4 regions of the Dongia sp. P2_B8 genome follow, and region 3 is predicted to be linked to each of the others. Evidence: predicted binding sites of a transcription regulator. Region 3 holds the regulator's gene; each other region holds the start of a gene.
The links. Region 3 encodes LexA, which represses DNA repair genes until DNA is damaged. Its sites were predicted from a motif close to ATGTTCTANTTTGGTTC; they were not measured.
Positions count from the first base shown of each region.

Region 1: the regulator LexA is predicted to act here: its motif matches at 2,447-2,463, upstream of AC1DWZ_RS01310 (ImuA family protein).
Region 2: the regulator LexA is predicted to act here: its motif matches at 1,652-1,668, upstream of AC1DWZ_RS02145 (error-prone DNA polymerase).
Region 4: the regulator LexA is predicted to act here: its motif matches at 1,595-1,611, upstream of AC1DWZ_RS12910 (adenosylcobalamin-dependent ribonucleoside-diphosphate reductase).

Region 1 is NZ_JBFUDM010000001.1:299,294-303,655, forward strand. Features, by position in the region: gene AC1DWZ_RS01300 (error-prone DNA polymerase) at 1-45, opposite strand, end outside; gene AC1DWZ_RS01305 (Y-family DNA polymerase) at 56-1,636, opposite strand; gene AC1DWZ_RS01310 (ImuA family protein) at 1,518-2,330, opposite strand; gene AC1DWZ_RS01315 (hypothetical protein) at 2,640-3,509, shown strand; gene AC1DWZ_RS01320 (hypothetical protein) at 3,506-4,180, shown strand.
Region 2 is NZ_JBFUDM010000001.1:486,571-490,932, reverse strand. Features, by position in the region: gene AC1DWZ_RS02145 (error-prone DNA polymerase) at 1-1,630, opposite strand, end outside; gene AC1DWZ_RS02140 (UvrD-helicase domain-containing protein) at 1,737-3,506, opposite strand; gene AC1DWZ_RS02135 (ATP-dependent nuclease) at 3,499-4,362, opposite strand, start outside.
Region 3 is NZ_JBFUDM010000010.1:23,348-27,709, reverse strand. Features, by position in the region: gene AC1DWZ_RS22880 (molybdopterin molybdotransferase MoeA) at 1-1,097, shown strand, start outside; gene AC1DWZ_RS22875 (aminoacyl-tRNA deacylase) at 1,107-1,577, opposite strand; gene lexA (transcriptional repressor LexA) at 1,948-2,688, shown strand; gene AC1DWZ_RS22865 (ComEC/Rec2 family competence protein) at 2,645-4,362, opposite strand, start outside.
Region 4 is NZ_JBFUDM010000003.1:1,140,927-1,145,288, reverse strand. Features, by position in the region: gene AC1DWZ_RS12910 (adenosylcobalamin-dependent ribonucleoside-diphosphate reductase) at 1-1,525, opposite strand, end outside; gene AC1DWZ_RS12905 (alpha/beta hydrolase) at 1,853-2,698, opposite strand; gene AC1DWZ_RS12900 (hypothetical protein) at 2,763-3,134, opposite strand; gene AC1DWZ_RS12895 (fatty acid desaturase family protein) at 3,201-4,199, shown strand; gene AC1DWZ_RS12890 (cold-shock protein) at 4,360-4,362, shown strand, end outside.

The DNA.
Region 1 (4,362 bases), on a different contig from region 3:
CGGGAAGGGCAGGACCTTCCGCTCATGCGTGCGGCCACCTCTCATGCGAATCCCCTCATGCAAAGATGCCATGCAGGAACCAGCGCGGCGGCCGCGTCGTCTCCTGGCTGTAAAGGCCGCTGCGATAGAGCCAGAAGCGGCGGCCATCCTCGATCTCGACGCGGTAATAATCGCGCGTATCCCCCTCGTGAGATCTTGGGCTGTCATCTGTCGCCTGCCACCATTCCGGCCGGATGCGTTCCGGTCCTTCGGCCTTGGCGATGCGGTGCTGCACATGGCGCCAGCGGAAGGAGAGCGGCGGGTCATCCGGCACCGGGGCGATGGCATCGATCGGCTCCGGCGGTGTCAGAAGGCGGATCGGGCGCGGTGGCAGATCCGTCCCCCAATCGTTGGGCGGCTGCTTCTTCTGCAAGGGTGGCATGAAGGCGACGGCACGTTCCGGCACATGGCTGGCGATGGCGCGGGGTACGCCAAGACTGCCGGCGCCGAGGCGATTGGTCAGCCGGTCGACCAAAGGGGCAAGGTCGGCCGCGGCCACCGCGGCCTGGCGCCGCTCGAAATCGACCTGGGTCGCATTTATCTTTTCCGAGACCAGGGCGCTCAAGCTCATGCGCTCGATGCCGGGACCTGGGTCGATCATGTCCAGCTTCTCGGTGAGGAGGCGGAGCAGATGCTTGGCATCGCGGCTGGGCCGCGCTGTCCCGATGATGAGGCCTGGCGCTTCATTGTCCAGGCGATGAGCAATGAGGCCGAGGCGCCGCACACCCAGTTCCTGCGTCTCCAAGTCGCGCAGCAGGCGGTCAAGCAATATCCCGCTCGCCTCCGCGATCGCTTCCGCATGCGCGATCGGTTCGGCAAAGACCAGGCTGACCCGGTGATCGGGCGTGGGCGCCAGGGGCGAGAGACTTTCCGCGGCATATCCCAAAGCCTGGTCAAGCCGTTCCAGGAGATGCGCGCCGAACCGCTTGGTGATATCCGCGCGCGGCAGCGGATAAAGATCGCCGATCCGCCGCAGGCCGAGGCGATCGAGCCCTACGGCCGTGCCCTCGTCGAGCCGCAAGGCGCGCACCGGCAGGCGAGCGAGCGCTGCCGATATGCTGCCCGGTGGGATGATGGAGCGGTCCCCACCAAACCGTGCACTCGCCCAGGCGGCACCAATGGTGCCGGCGATGGCGCCGCGCGCATGAAAGCCTTGCGCGGTCAGCCGTGCCACTGCATCGGCCATCAGCCGGTCTTCGCCCTGCCACAGATGGCCGCAGCCACTGATGTCGAGGACCAGGCCATCGGGTGCATCGGGTGTCGCGTGCGGCGAAAAGCGCGTTGCCCATTGCGCCAGCTGATGGAGGGCGCCCTGATCGCCTTCGGGATCGGCCGGCTCCACCAGCACCTCCGGCACGCAGGCCAAGGCATCCGCCAGGCGCTGGCCGGGAAAGAGGCCACGCGCCAGGGCGACATCGTCGGCCGCATGCACCAGGCGCAGATTGCCGTTGCTGTACACCAGCAACAGCGGCGGCATCTCAGCCGGCTGCGCGCTTGGGGCCTGGCGCTGTTGACGATACCGCCGCCACCAGCGGTCGGTCGGCCAGCGGGGCAGCCACAGGCTGAGGAATCGCCGCTTCTCGCCATCCATCATCATGTTCCTCCACCAGCCAGGTTGCGGGTCGCCCACCGCGGCAGCGCCACAGCTCGATCTGCCAGCGGGATGGGCCGGGTAAAGCGGGATGCGGGAAAGCAGCGACGCCCAGAGAGGATGCCGGGCCGATGCGCCAGCGTGTCAGGGCTGCGATCGGTTGCGCCGCCAGCTGCCGCAGCTGATCGATGCGGCCACCGCGACGGATCACCAGGGCAGGGACACCGCTCTTCTCCGCTGCCAATTGCAGGCGCCGGCTTTGCGTGAGATCGAGTGTGGTGAGTTCCGCCACCACGGCGCCGAGGCTGGCACAGCGCAACGCTTCCTCCATCGCCCACAACGCATCCTCGTTGCGCTTCACGCGGAGATGCAGCAGCCGGTCGGGATCGAGCCCCTGTGCTGGCAAGGCGCGAGCATAAAGATCGCGCTGCCGGGCGATCCACAGGAAGCTACCCTGCCTCTTGTCACGCTGCCCATTGTCACATTGCCCGCGGCCGATGAGGTGAGCGACCGCGGCGGCAGCAAGGCTCGCTTCCTCCAGATCCGGCCCGTGGCCGGCAAACTCATGCAAGGCCCCCGCAGCCAGACCGCCACCCGGCAGATGCGCATCGAGGGCAGCAAGTCCCCAACGGAGGTTGCCGCCGGTAGGTGCTGCCCCACCATGTGGCGCCTTTTCTAGCAACGCGATCTGCCGCCGCAAAGCAGCCAACCCCGCCGGAGGGGCGGCTGGCGGAGCAGGGAGCGTGCGGCGAGGCAGGGGGCGGTTGTCGTTCATACCCCCTTTTTGTTCTCATTGGCGGCAGAGTCAAGGAATGAGAACATATAACGAACATTGTGGTTGACCTAGGCTTTTAGCGTGTTGTATTTTACGTAACAACAAGCCGTGGGAGGTCCAGCGATGAATCGACCAATACCGAGTAACAGTGCAGCAAGTATCACGCGAAAGAGCGAAGAATCACAACAGCTTGCGCCGGAAAAGATCACGCAAGAATACGCTCAAAAGCTAAAATTGGCCCAGCATCTCCATGACCGGGGCATCGATCCGGAACGCTGGGCGGAGGCGGAACCGGCAGGCTGGTCGACCCAGAAAGCCTTCCGCGACACCGGCCGCAAACCGGATGACCGGCATTTCGAAATCGACGGCCGTCTCTACAAAGCCACAGCAGCCGTCGCTGCCAACCAGGCGCAAGGGCAGGACGCGCTCGATGTCTATCTGGGGGCGGTGGCGAAACCGGTCGAACAATTGGTCGACGTGACCAAGGTGCCGCTCCAGCATCCCCTCGGCCGGCCCCATGCCCCCCGCACGACCCATGGGCGCCCGGACAGTGCCGAGGCCCACGCCCTCAATCTCCACTACGCCAATTTCGGCATCGACCCCGCCAAGGCGCATGACGGCGATCCCCTGCCCATGCCGATGCAGCAACGCCTGCAACAAGTCACCAAGGCAGCCGACGGCAGCGACATCCCGCTTAGCATCCCCGGCATCTACCGCGGCTATGACGACGGCTATTTTTACGCTGCCAACGAAGGCACGGCAGAAAGCGCTGAAATCCAGGCCCTGCGGCGCAAGCTGGCGGCGGAGAAGACCGCAGCCCAAAGCGACGTGGCGCCCATAGTCACCAACGACAATGATCCAGAGATCGATGAGGCGGTGGCGCAGAGTTATGGCAAGAAGAAGTCTGCGGCACCTTCGTCAAAATCCGCCGCAGATGCCGGGACACCGATCCTGCAAACTGCCGCGATTGAAAATCGCCTGCCGCAACTCATTTCCGCCATCGAGAAAAGCCAGAAAAACGAGGCCCTGTTGGCAAAGGCTGCATCGACCTCCTGGCGCGTGTCGATGCAGCCTTTGCCAAGGCAGGCGTTCCGATCGACTTGAAGAAGGTCGATGTCGACAATCTCAGGCGAGCCGCTGCTGCCAGCGTCGATGAAGGTGCCGCCGCCGGTGCCGTCGGCACGTCCGGCGCCGCCCCAGCCAAACGTCCGAGGACGCCGGTGGAAGCGGAAGTCGAACGCGTCTTTGGCATGTCCCCGAACATACCGCGCACGATCTTGCTACCGGATCCAAGGGGTGTCGATGGGGCGCCGACCTGGGACGTGTCGCGATGGACGGCGCCGCAAGCGCTTTACGATCTAGCCCGGGCCTTCATGGCGCCCGGTGTTGCCGCAGATGGCTACCCGATATCGGATGAGGACGCGCTGAACCTTGCTCTAGTGGTGATGGGTGGTGGCACGCCAGTAGCGCGGGCAACCTTGCCAGCCAACAGCGCCGGAATGTGGTATAATTTTATTCGCGCACCATCATGGGCAAAGGGCGGTGGAATGGTCGATATTTTTCGAAACCCGACAGAGGCGGAATTTCGTCAAGCGTCAGTGAGTGGTGCAGCGCGGGCGGCCAAAGATTATTCGACAGGCGATATCTATGTCTGGGATGGAGAACGTGCTCTGCACAACGACGTGATCGGTCAGTTGCCCCAAAACGGTATGGTGGACAGTGCCGGAACGCTTTGGTCTTACGACGACTACAAGAAGCTCGCCGGACGAAAATAGACGGCATCACTTCGACAAATTGCCAAGCTTGGTGGCACTCACTGCCTGCTATACGAGGATAGCGTCGGCTATTGCGCTGCCCCTTGAGGCAGGAGCGGCCGCCTTGACGGGACTTTTCATTGCGCCGAGACGACGATATCGCCACGCTGTTCTTCGGTCTTGGGGGGCTAGTGATCAAGCTG
Region 2 (4,362 bases), on a different contig from region 3:
TATGTTGGGCCAGAAGGTCAAAACTCTTCTTCATGCAGGTCAGCATGCCCAGGGCCAAGACGTCGACCTTCATAAACTTCAGGACATCAATGTCGTCCTTATCCCATTCTATAACCTGGCGGTCTTCCATGGCAGCCGGCTCAATCGGCACCAGTTCATCCAACCGGTCTCGCGTCAGCACAAAGCCGCCTGGATGCTGAGAGAGGTGTCGAGGAGTTCCGTGAAGTGCGTGAGCAAGCTCAATCGCAAGCCGTAGACGCCGATCGCCAGAATTGAGGTTTAGGCCTTCGATATGCTTTTGCTCGACTCCCTCGGACCAACCCCAGATCTGGCCGCTGAGCATCTTGATGAGATCTTCCGTCAGCCCGAGCGCCTTACCTACATCCCGAAGAGCCCCCTTGGCCCGGTAGCGGATGACAGTCGAGCACAGCGCCGCATGCTGGCGACCATAAGTCTCGAAAATCCATTGCATGACGATCTCGCGCCGCTCGTGCTCGAAGTCGACGTCGATGTCCGGTGGTTCTCTGCGTTCCTCGGAGACAAAACGCTCGAAGAGCAGGTCGTTACGTCCGGGGTCGATCGACGTAATCCCCAGAACGTAGCAAACAGCGGAGTTCGCCGCTGATCCCCGTCCCTGACACAAGATGTCCTGGGAACGAGAAAAGCGGACGATGCTGTTCACTGTCAGAAAGTAAGGGGCGTATTCCAGTTTGGCGATGAGGCCAAGCTCATGCTTCAACGCCCTTGTCACCTCATCCGGTATACCTTCCGGGTAGCGCTGTATTGCGCCCTCCCAGGTAAGTTTCTCCAAGGCCTCCTGGGCTGTGAGGCCCGGCATTGTTCGCTCTTCCGGGTATTGGTATTCCAACTCAGAGAGTGAGAACTTGCAGCGCTCCATGATCTCCATGGTCCGGCTGACGGCCTCTGGATAGCGGCTAAATAGGCGCGCCATTTCCGCCGGCGGTTTCAGGTAGCGATCGGCATGGCGTTCCCGCAGGAAACCGGCCTCGTCAATGGATACCCTATGCCGGATACAGGTAACCACGTCCTGAAGGATGCGCTTTTCCGGCAGATGGAAGAGCACGTCATTGGTGGCGACCGTCGACACCTTAAACCGGTGCGCGAGGTTGGAAAGCTCATAGAGCCGCATGGCATCGTTCGGCCGCCGCCGCAATGTCAGCGCCATGTAACCGCGATCGCCGAAGATTTCGTGAAGACGCCTTAATCGCTGACCGCAAATTTCGTCCGCGTCCTCAGGCAGAAGGACGGCAATCAGTCCTTCCTGATAGGCGACCAGGTCTTCCCAAGTGAGCGCACATTTTGCCTTGCCGGCGCGCTTCTTCCCTAGCGATAGCAAACGACAGAGCCGAGAGTATGCTGGCCGATCTGTCGGATAGACCAGGATTGAGAGTCCCTCTTCCAGGTCTAGCCGACATCCGACGATAAGGCGGACCCCCGTCGTCTTGGACGCCTCATACGCTCGGACGATGCCTGCGAGCGAATTCCGATCGACGATGGCAAGTGCCTCGATCTCCATGGTTGCAGCCGTGATGAACAGTTCCTCACAGGACGATGCGCCTCGCAGGAACGAGAAATGGCTGGTGCATTGAAGCTCGGTGTATCTCGACATCTGGCGGATAGAACATTTTGAATGTTCTATCTATGTTCTTTATCGCGGCAGGAGTCAAATGCCCCATTAAACAATTGATACAAATCGCTTTCTTTTGACGGAAACCTCACTCAAATCCTGCTGCATCCCCGCGCGGGTCTCCTGGCAATGCAATGACGTTCTCAGTGCCAAACCACGTTATGAGCTGCGTCATCGCCCTTGCACTGAGCAGCTGTGTAAACAGGAGGGCCAATCGGACTTTCGGTCGAGAGCATGCCACATAGAACAGGTTACGATTATTCTCAAAAGAATCGTTTTTGTCAGCGGGTGCTCCGCCATCAAACCATTCGAGCATCTGGCCAAAGTTATACTTGTTCCAGCCACGGCCGACGATCACCAGAACATTCTCGAATTCAGCGCCCTTCACGCCATGTTTGGTAGCAAACGGAGTGTGTCCGTCGATAAAGCGATCGAGTGCAATAAGCTCAGCATATGGAACCGCGCGCAGCTTTCGCAGACAAGTGACACGGCGGGGCTCGCCTTCCATTGGTTCCGGACCCGCATTATGCAGGCGCCGTTCTGCTTCCTCCACTGATTCCGGGAGGCGCAAGTGTGGCTGCGCTGCAATGAAATCGACCACGTCCCCGATGGTCCCCGTTATTCGCAATGTGATCAACGTATTCATCGCATTCGCCCATGCCACCTTATCGGCATGCGCACGGATTTTCGGCTTGCTTGTTCCGAAGTATTCGAACATTTCCCCGTAACGCTCCGCGTCAAAAGCAGCGCAAGCCGGCTCTATGTGGTCAGCCAAAAACTTGATGTGCGGATCGTCCTTCTTCAGCCAAGGATCATTGATCTGACCGTAGATTGGTGGGATGCTTGAATACCCTTGCTCACGTGCAATAATATTATGTGTAAGCATGAGAATCTTAGTTTTTTCTACTGAGAAATCCCATCCCTCGATCGCAAGCAGATGTTTGACACGTATGAAATACGCTCTCGCTGCCTCGGGAGTTGTATCGCCAGTCCAGTGCCCGCCTTGACCACCCCGCCGGACACCTGGCCAGAGATTGGTGTGGAACACGCGAGCTTCACCTGGCAGTGCTGGATCGCGCACCATTTGAGGTAACGCTGGCCGCATACTGTTCAGCAGCTGCACAATTGGAGCGGTGGATCTAAAGTTCGCGTTTTTATCGATGACTTCCAAAGATTCGTGCTCGACCAGGCCACATCCGTCACCATAAATTTTCTGCCAATGATCGCCGAAGAGCCCGATTTGCAGTCCGTGGCCGTTTAAAAACCAACGCTTTATCGCATCGACGAAACGCGAGTCGGTGTCCTGGTATTCGTCAATTAGAATTATGGGATATCGCGCCGATAGGACTGAACGAAATTTCGGGTAAGCGAGCGCTTGAACCATTAGTTCCACCACGTCGTCATGCCGAAGTGTAACCTGATGATCGACAATGCTCCGATATCCCAACTCGTAATGAACCCGACGATTCCCGATACCGCCAGCAGGCTCAAGGCGCTCTGCCCAACCATCGATGCTGGGAACGAGTTGGCGTAACGTCGATTGGAAATCTTTTAAAATCGACCAACAAAACCCGTGGATGGTCTCAGGACGCACCGCTGGATGTGCTTGAACGCGCGAGGTGATCTCATCCTTCGCGACATTCGTGTAGGTGATGCAGCCGATCTGTTGGCCGCGACGAACAAGCTCGGCCCCACGACGTTCGATTAGACGGCCAAGAGCCTTATCGAGAGAGTAAGTTTTCCCCGCGCCCGCGCCCGCCTCAAGACGAAAATTACGACCGTTTTCGAGGCAGGCAAACATTCGCTCAAGAGCAATACGTCCTGCGAGATCAGCAGGATTTTCCGCTTTCTCAGGCATTGTCGCCAATATCCACGATGCCATGGGCGTTCGCACCGACCTCAGCAGCGACTTGCAGTGCTGTGTTTGCAGTCAGAGGGTCGCCTTCAGCTAGCCAGCGCAGTCCCTCGGCGATATAGCGCGGGACGTTCCAGTCGCTTTGCCCAATTGCATGCTCTAGCGCGAAAGCAGTTTTCTTCTGATCGCCCGCAAGCTCGTAGGCTGCGAGAGCCGGGTCGCCGTCTCCGGGGGGAAAACGCGTGGGATTGGCGAGGATAAACGCATCTTCGAAACTCCGTCCACATGGCCCGCCGGCAACTGCCGGTATCTGAAAGGCTATGCGACGAATGCCGGACGTTTTATCTGCTTCTGTTTTCTCCAGAAGCGCCTCCGGTGAAACGTCATCTCCAAACCACGCTTTTAGGCACCCATTGCTTGTAAAAATTCCCTCAGAGACAGGGACCGCGACTCTATTTCCTCTTTCGTTCGGCTTCACCGTATCTATATCGGTGATTACAAGTGTGCGCAGTTCGAGGAAAGATAGTAAATCAAAGAAACGGTGTGCGTATGCACCACCCACCTCCATTACCGTGACGTATTGGCTCGCGAGTTGCGGATGGTCGGGGACAGATGCATCGGTTTTTCGGATCATTGCCGGAAGTAAAATACGTTCAGACGGTCCCTCAACGAGGACCGCCTTGTCGGCAAAGAATAGATCACATCGTGTCAAAGTCAGATATTGATGGAGGAACTCACGATCTGGTTCCGAAGCACCACCCATCCCCTTGCGTAAATCTTTCACGACTGAACGGCGCAGGCCATTCGCTGCGGTCACGGATAAAAAATAGCGCATGGTCTCGAAGCGTGCTTCGTTGGC
Region 3 (4,362 bases):
TGAGCCAGCCGCCGGCCGCCGTCTCCGCGATGGACGGCTATGCGGTCCGCGCCGCCGACATCGCGCAGCTACCAGCACGCCTTACCGTCACTGGCACCATTGCCGCGGGCACCGCATCTGCGCTGATACTGAAGGCTGGACAGGCCGCCCGCATCTTCACCGGCGCCATCCTGCCGCAAGGTGCCGACAGTATCGTCATCCAGGAAAATTGCGATCGCGACGGTGACACTGTCATGGTGCGCGAAGGCAGCAACACGCTGGGTCAGCACGTGCGTGCCGCCGGCAACGATTTCCGCCTGGGCGAGATCGGCGTCAAGGCGGGCCGCCTGCTCACTGCGCGAGATGTCGCGTTGGCCGCTGCGATGAACTGGCCCTCGGTGACGGTCACGCGCCGGCCGCGCATCGCTTTGCTGTCGACCGGCGATGAATTGCAACATCCGGGCGAGCCCTTGGGTCCTGCACAGATCATCGCTTCCAACGGCATCGGTCTTGCAGCCTTGGTCACGGCCTGCGGCGGTGAGCCGATCAACCTTGGCATTGCGCGCGACAATCTCACCGATCTTCATCGGGCGCTCGATGGCGCGCGCGGTGCCGACCTGCTGGTGACGATCGGTGGCGCCTCGGTTGGTGAACTCGACCTCATCCAGCAGGCCTTGAAGGATAAGGGCGCCAAGCTCGATTTCTGGAAGATCGCCATGCGGCCGGGCAAGCCGGTGATGTTCGGCGAACTCGGCGCCTTGCCGGTGCTTGGCCTGCCCGGCAATCCCGTCTCCGCGCTGGTGACGGCGACGCTGTTCCTGCGCCCCGCGATCGATCGCCTGCTGGGACGGGTGGTTTCCGAAAATGGTCCAACCATGGCGAAGCTCGGCGTCGCACTGAAGGCGAACGACCAGCGCCAGGATTATCTCCGCGCCACGCTCACCAGCGGCACTGACGGCAGCCTCATTGCCTCACCCTTCCCGAAGCAGGATAGCGCCATGCTGTCCCTCATCGCACAAGCCGATGCGTTGATTATCCGCCCGCCCCATGCGCCAGCGGCGCAGGCCGGCGACATGACGGAAATCCTGCCTCTCGTCGGTGGGTGTCTCAGCCTTTAAGATCCGCGCTCAGCTATGGTGGCTGAACCGCGCCCGTTGGGCACCCTGCGTCAGCGTCCGAAAAGCCTCGTCGGTGACGTGGATCAGGCTGCGATGATCGCCGCCCTCAAAATAGAGGTCCGGTTCGTCACCGATACATTCATCAAGGACGACCGGTACACCGTAAGCAGCGCCAATCGGCGGCACAGCCCCAGGTTCACAATCACTAAAGATGCTTGCGATCTCGCGCTCCGTGGCGAGGCCCAGCCGCCGGTCCATGACCGATTGCAGGCTGCCCAATTCCACGCGATGGGTACTTGGTAATACCGCCAGTGCGTAGCCCATTTCGTGATGCACAACGACGGATTTGACCACCCTGGTGCCAGGGATATGCGCCGATTGGGCGGTAAAGCTGCTGGTTGACGTATGCGGATGCGCGACCACGTCGTAACGAATGCCCTTGCCATCGAGATGCTGTTTCAGCCGAGGTGCGATTGTCATGTCCAGCCTCCGTCCTGAGTGAAGCAGGTTTGACTGATCAATCCTTCTCCTCCAGGCGCCGCTTGTCAAAGCAATGCCACCATGGCACCTGCAGTCCGGCCAGGCAATATTCTACTTAAAAGAGCAAAATCTTAATGTTGCGGCGAGAGTGGTCGCCTCGTCCGTCAGAAGGACCCTGTGGGTAACCTCTTGACATTATCATGAACTAAACTAGAACATATGTAGTTGTTGATCGTTTGTTCCGGCCCAATATGTCGGTTCTGGACCAGGACTGACGGGTGTATCGGGACAATCGGGTCGATTTTGGCCGGCCGGCGGCCCTCACTGGGGTGGGGTTCCGGCAGTAACACTGCAAGGGGGTTGAGCGGGCATGCTGACGAGAAAACAGCGGGAATTGCTGCAATTCATCCAGGACCGACTTGGCGACACCGGTGTGTCGCCCTCCTTCGACGAAATGAAGGACGCCCTCGGCCTGAAGTCGAAATCGGGTGTTCATCGCCTGATCACCGGACTTGAAGAACGCGGCTTCATCCGACGCCTGCCGCACCGTGCGCGGGCTCTTGAAGTGATGCGTCTCGCCGAGGATCAGGTCGGCGGCAAGATATCGGCGGCGCCAGCGACACCGGCTGCCGTTGACCGCGAGCCCGCCAAGCGCGGCTTCACACCCAGCGTCATCCATGGTGATTTCACGCCCACTCTGCCCGGCGCCGTTGTGGCGCAGGCTGCACAGACCGTGCAATTGCCGCTCTATGGCAAGATTGCAGCCGGCACGCCCATCGAGGCGCTGCGCGATCACAGCAATTCGGTAGATGTGCCTGCGGGCATGCTCGGTCGTGGTGAACATTATGCGCTGTCGGTCGAAGGCGATTCGATGATCGACGCCGGCATTCATGAAGGCGACACCGTCCTCATAGAACGTTGTGAGAATGCTGAGAACGGCACCATCGTCGTGGCGTTGGTCGACAATAACGAAGTCACGTTGAAGCGGTTGCGCCGCAAGGGCGATTCCATTGCCCTGGAACCCGCCAATCCCAATCACAAGACGCGCATCTTCGGGCCCGACCGGGTCAAGATCCAGGGTCGCCTGATCGGTCTGATGCGTCAGTACTAAGACCACCGTCACCCGGCGCAGTCTCAGCAGGCTGCGCCGGTTTCGGAAAGCGTTGCAGCGCCCAGGGCCTATCGCCGACATCGGCAGCACGCCGCACCGTGAATGTACCGTCGCGATGAATCCAGATTGCATGGGTGCCACGGCGCCAGAGATCGAAGAAATCGATCACCTGTTCCGCTGACTTGCAATAACCCTCGATCGGCTCCAGGCTGATCACCAGCTTTGATGCCTGACAGGCTGGCTCTGCGCCCGCTTCTGTCAACGCCACCGCCACATAACCCATGCGCGTATCGAAGCGGCACCAATCGGCCGTGCAGGTATCGTTGCTGCCGGGCAATGGCAAAGCCGTAGCGGCCGGTCCATGCATGACGTCGATACGGCGCTGGTGGCTGTCCAGCGGCGGCACGAAGGCGGCCACTTGCGGGAACGGCAGGCGCTTTTCCTGTGCATTTCGCCGCAGCCAGGTTTCCGCTGGGATCTTGGCAGCACGAGTCGAGCTGAAACGGTATTGACCTTCGGCGTCCATCACCGCCACCAACCGGCTGCTCTTGCCATCGGCGAAGGCCAGGATATCCGGTGCACGGGTGGTGAGCGGCGTGAGGCAGCCCGCGCCCAGTAGCGCAAGGCCCAGCCATTTCAGCCGGCCGATGATCAAGCACAGCCAGATGAGACCGAAACTCATCACCAGCAGGCCGAGAACAGGCAGGGCCGGAATGAGCACCACGGCACCGGGCCAATCCCCTACCCAATGCGCAATGTCGATGATGAGATCGCAGCCCCAGCCCATCGCCTGCAGCGGCCAATCCTCAAGGCCGAACGGCATGGCGATCAGCGCCAGAACGGCCAGCGGCATGACCCAGAAGCCGGTCAAGGGGACAGCCAGCATATTTGCAGCAATGCCGTAGAGCGTCAGCCGGTCGAAATGATAGGCGGCATAAGGTGCCGTCATCAGGCTGGCGATGAGACTGGTCAGCATCAGGGTGCCAAGCCAGATGCCGCCACGCTCAACGGCGCCAATGATGCGGCCGGTGAGGTCCGGTGCGTCACGGCCGACGCGCCGTAGATTGGCAAACTGAGTGCGCCCACCATCAAATACGCGGATGAGGCCCAGCACGGCCGCAAACGACATTTGGAAACTGGCGCCGACCAATGCTTCCGGCGCCACCAGCAACACGATGATCGCGGCGAAGGCGATGACCCGCATCGAAATGGGCGAACGGTCGAGCAGGATGGCGCAGAAGAAAACGCCGGTCATGACAAGCGCGCGCTGCGTCGGCACCGGCATGCCGGCAAGTCCTGCATAGAAGAAGGCGCCAACCAACGCCATCACCGCCGCCCATTTCTTGATATCAAAGCGCAGGGCGACCGGCTGCACCAGCGCCAGCAGGGCACGCAGACCGAAGAAGAAAATGCCGGCCGCCAAGCCGATATGGAGGCCCGAAATCGAGGTGAGGTGAGCCAGGCCAGAATCCCGCATCGCCTGGACGTCATCGGCGCGGAGTGCCGTCTGGTTGCCGACGATGAGTGCCATCGCCATGGCGCCGGTCGATCCCGGCAATTCAGCCTGGATGCGCTGGCCGATCGTCAGGCGCAACGCATCGAACCAGGCGAGAACCTTGTCCAGCGGCGCAAAACCGACTTGCACCGGGGCTATCTTGACCGGCGCCTGCAAGG
Region 4 (4,362 bases), on a different contig from region 3:
GCATCACCACATGGTCGTGGGGATTGAGCGATTGGGCATCGACGAAATAGTCGGGCAGCGCCGCGTCCTCGCCACGCAGGCGGTGGAACAGCCGATACGCATAATCCGTCACTTCTTCGGCCTGGCGGGTGCCGTCCGGCATCAGGACATGGCGGGTGTATTTGAAGCTGAAGACCGGCTCCAGCCCCGAGGACACGTTGTCGGCAAAGAGCGAGATCGTGCCGGTGGGGGCGATTGAGGTCAGGAGCGCGTTGCGGATGCCATGCTTGGCGATGGCATCCTGCACATCCTGGTCCAGGGTCTTCACGGTCTCGGACGCCAGGAACTGCTCCCGGTCGAAGAGCGGGAAGGCGCCCTTCTCGGCCGCGAGTTCGGTCGAGGCCAGATAGGCCGAGCGCGCGATCGCCGCCATCCATTGCTCGGTCAGCTTGATCGCCTTGGATCCGCCATAGCGCGCCTCGCACATGATGAGGGCGTCGGCCAGGCCAGTGACACCGAGGCCGATGCGGCGCTTGGCCTTGGCTTCGCCCAGCTGCTGGTCCAGCGGGAAGTTGGAGACGTCGATGGTGTTGTCCATCATGCGGATCGACATCCTGACCAACCGGTCAAGCGCCGCCATGTCGAGCTGCGCGTTCACCGTGAACGGATCAGAGATCAGCGTGGTGAGATTGACCGAGCCCAGCAGGCAGGCGCCATAGGGCGGCAAGGGCTGCTCGCCGCAGGGGTTGGTCGCGGAAATCGTTTCGCAGTAATGGAGATTGTTCTTCTTGTTGATGCGATCGATGAAGATCACACCCGGCTCGGCATAGGCATAGGTCGCGCGCATGATGCGCTCCCACAGCTCACGCGCCTGGACGACGCGGTGGGTGGTGCCTTTGAACTTCAGCTCCCACGGTTCGTCATTCTTCACCGCGGCCATGAAGGCGTCGGTGACGAGGACCGAGAGGTTGAACATGCGCAGCCGGCCGGCCGTCTGCTTGGCGTCGATAAATGCTTCAATATCAGGATGATCACAGCGCAAAGTCGCCATCATGGCACCGCGCCGGTGACCCGCCGACATGATTGTCCGGCACATCGCGTCCCAGACATCCATGAAGGAGAGTGGGCCGGAAGCGTCGGCGCCGACGCCCTTCACCGGGGCACCCTTGGGCCGCAAGGTCGAGAAATCGTACCCGATACCGCCACCCTGCTGCATGGTCAGCGCAGCTTCACGGAGATGGGTGAAGATGCCGCCCATATCGTCCGGGATCGTGCCCATGACGAAGCAGTTGAACAGGGTCACGGTGCGCTTGGCCCCCGCTCCGGCTAGGATTCGGCCGGCCGGCAGGAACTTGAAGTCAGCGAGCGCTTCGAAGAACTGGGCCGACCATTTGGTGCGCACCTCCGGTGCCTCGGCCTCCGCCAAGGCGTCCGCCACCCGGCGCCAGCTATCCTCAATGGTCTTGTCCACAGGCGCGCCGTCCAGCGATTTCAGCCGGTATTTCATGTCCCAGATCTGCTGGGAAATCGCGGCAACCTGGGCCATTTTCTAATCCATCCTGATGGGCAAAACCGAGGCGCCAGTTAACCACTTTTGGCGCCCTTCCGTCAACGCTTGTTCTGCCTTTATTCTCCCAAACTTACCCACAAGAAGACAGGTTTATAATATTGATTATTAAATATAAATTCAGTTCACACACAGACAATACAGGCTGTGGATAAAGTTATCCACCTAATCCCGAAAAACGATGATGAGACGTCATGGACGCCCCTCACCCCAGCCCTCTCCCCGCAAGCGGGGCGAGGGGGTTTCATACGAGCTCGCGGCAGAGCCCCTCGCCCCTCTGGGGAGAGGGGTTGGGGTGAGGGGTGATCAGTTTCTGCCGAGATCCAGGTCGTTCAAAAACGTTAGAACCCGTTCCGGCATGCCGTGCTGCATGAGGTCGTTATGGCCGGCATCGGGCGGGAAGAAACCCTGCTTGGGCTCCTTGGCGGCTTCGAAGACGCGGCGACCGAACTGGGCTGGCGTCGTCCGGTCGAGATCGCCGTGGATCACCAGCAGCGGCTTCCCCACCCGGGCGATCTTGGAGAGCGTGTCGAACTTGTCCCGCACCAGGAAGTCGAACACGAAGAACTTATAGCGCTGCCGGGCGGAGCGCAGGATGGAGGCAAAGGGCGCCTCCAGGATGAGCGCCCGTGCCGGTCGCTCGGTCGCCATCTGGGTGGCGACGGCCGATCCCAGGGACTCACCAAACAGGATCAACTGTTCCGGCTTAACGCCTTGTTGCTGAAGGAAGTTGAGCGCCGTTCGCGCATCGGCATAGAGTCCAGCTTCGGTCGGCGCGCCCGGATTGCCGCCATAGCCGCGATAGCCCACCAGCAAGGCGCCATAGCCCGCCGCGGCATAAGGCAGGATGCGCACGACCCGGTCACCATGATGCCCGGCATTGCCATGGAAATAGCCGATCACCTGCCCGTCCGCCCGGGTCGGCGGCAAATACCAGGAGGTGACAGTAAGGCCGTCGGTCGAGGGCATGGCCACTGCCTGCATGCCGGCCGGCGCCTGGAACTCTGCCAAGGCTGGCAGCTCGTCGGAGGGCTTGAAGACGATGCCGCGCTGCTTGACGAACAGCAGGCCGAGCACGGCCACGTAGCACATGGCCAGGGCCAGAACGAAACCGACAAGCATCTTGGCAACCCCCGAAAGCAACGAACTCAATCAAACTCTCTTCGCAGCGTTACGCTGTAGCGACTTGAAACTCAAGCAAAGTAACCGTGGATTCTTACGGCAATCGGCGGGTTCGGAAGTATTGGGTGAAGCGCTCGACCGCCTGCCCGCCTTCCGTCTTGCACCAGTTCTTCTGCCCCGACAGTCCACGATCCTGATACTCGAAATCGACCGCCATGTCGGCGTCGACCCGCGCCTGCCGGTCGGCCTCCCGGCCGATTTTCCCGCGGGCGATCTGGTCGTTGCGCAGCAGGGCAAAGCCGTTATGGGACGGCATGTCGACCAGCCCGCAATATTCGACCACTCCGTAATCATAATAGGTACGGACCAGCTCGGGGTACGGATTGAGCGGACGAGCCTCCTCGGCCGAGGCTGTCCCCGACAGCAGGGAGGCCGCCCAGATCATATGCCGCCATCCGATTGCCATCCGCCATCCTCTCCGCGCGTCACAATGGACGTTGCCAGTTCCGGCGTCTTGCGTCATCAAAAGGTCATGACGGAATTACCCTCAAAGCCTGCGGATGCTTCGCATTTTCAGAGGCTCAACCGCCTGCTCCTGACCCTCTATGCCAGCTCGAGCCTCGCTGCTTATTTCGCCCTGCCCGCCCTGGTCCACGGGCAAGGTCCGGCCTGGACCTGGGGCCTGCTGCCTCTGGCCCTGATCGCCAACGGCTATTGGGCGACGCTTCATGAAGCGATCCATGGTCAGCTGCTGTCCCGCGCCGACCATAACCGGCAGGCAGGCCGGCTGCTCGCCATCCTATGGGGATCGTCCTTCCGCCTGCTGCGCTTTGGCCATCTGATGCATCACCGCTTCAACCGGCACAAACTTGACCGACCGGACAGTTATGATCCGGCCAAGTCGACGGCGTTTGCTGCACGAATGCGGTTCTTCGGCGAGGTCTTTGGTGGGCTCTATGTCATCGAGGTGTTGACGCCGGCGCTCTACCTGCTGCCGCAGTCCTGGGTCCAGAAACTGGTGCGTGGGATCTATGCCGGGGACGAGACGCCGATGCCCAGGCTGCGTCCCCTCGCCGAGCAGGCGCTGGCCGGGACGAAAGGCATTGCCGAGATCAGGCAGGACGCGCTCTGCGCCTGGGTCCTGCTGATCCTCGGTTTCATCGCCTGGGGATCCTATTGGCCGGCCTTCCTCGGCTTCGTGGTCGGCCGCGGCCTGCTCGTGTCCATGCTCGACAATGTCTATCATTTCCGGACACCGCTCGATCAGGTCGATTACGCCTATAACCTCAGCCTGTCGGCGCCCCTGCAGCGCCTGTTCCTCAACATGAACATGCACCGCGTGCACCACCGCAGGATGCATCTGCCGTGGTGGCAATTGCCTGGGCAATTCACATCGGACAGCGAGCATTTCGATGGTTCGCTGCTGGGTGGCGCTTTCAAACAACTGGCCGGGCCGATGGCAATGTCGCCGTCGACGACAGGCCAGAAGGCAGAGCCAATTGCCGCTAAAATGAGCACGCGCGTTTCTTAACACGGCGCAACAAGAACTGGTGGAAAGCGTATTACCAGTCTTGCATTTCCATTTTCGCCAGCCCATTCTGAACGCGGCTTTTCGGCATGACCCGCTCATCCTCGATTGGCGGTCATGGTGTTGGGCCTTATCTCTGTTCCTGATTTTCAAGAGCGCACTCATG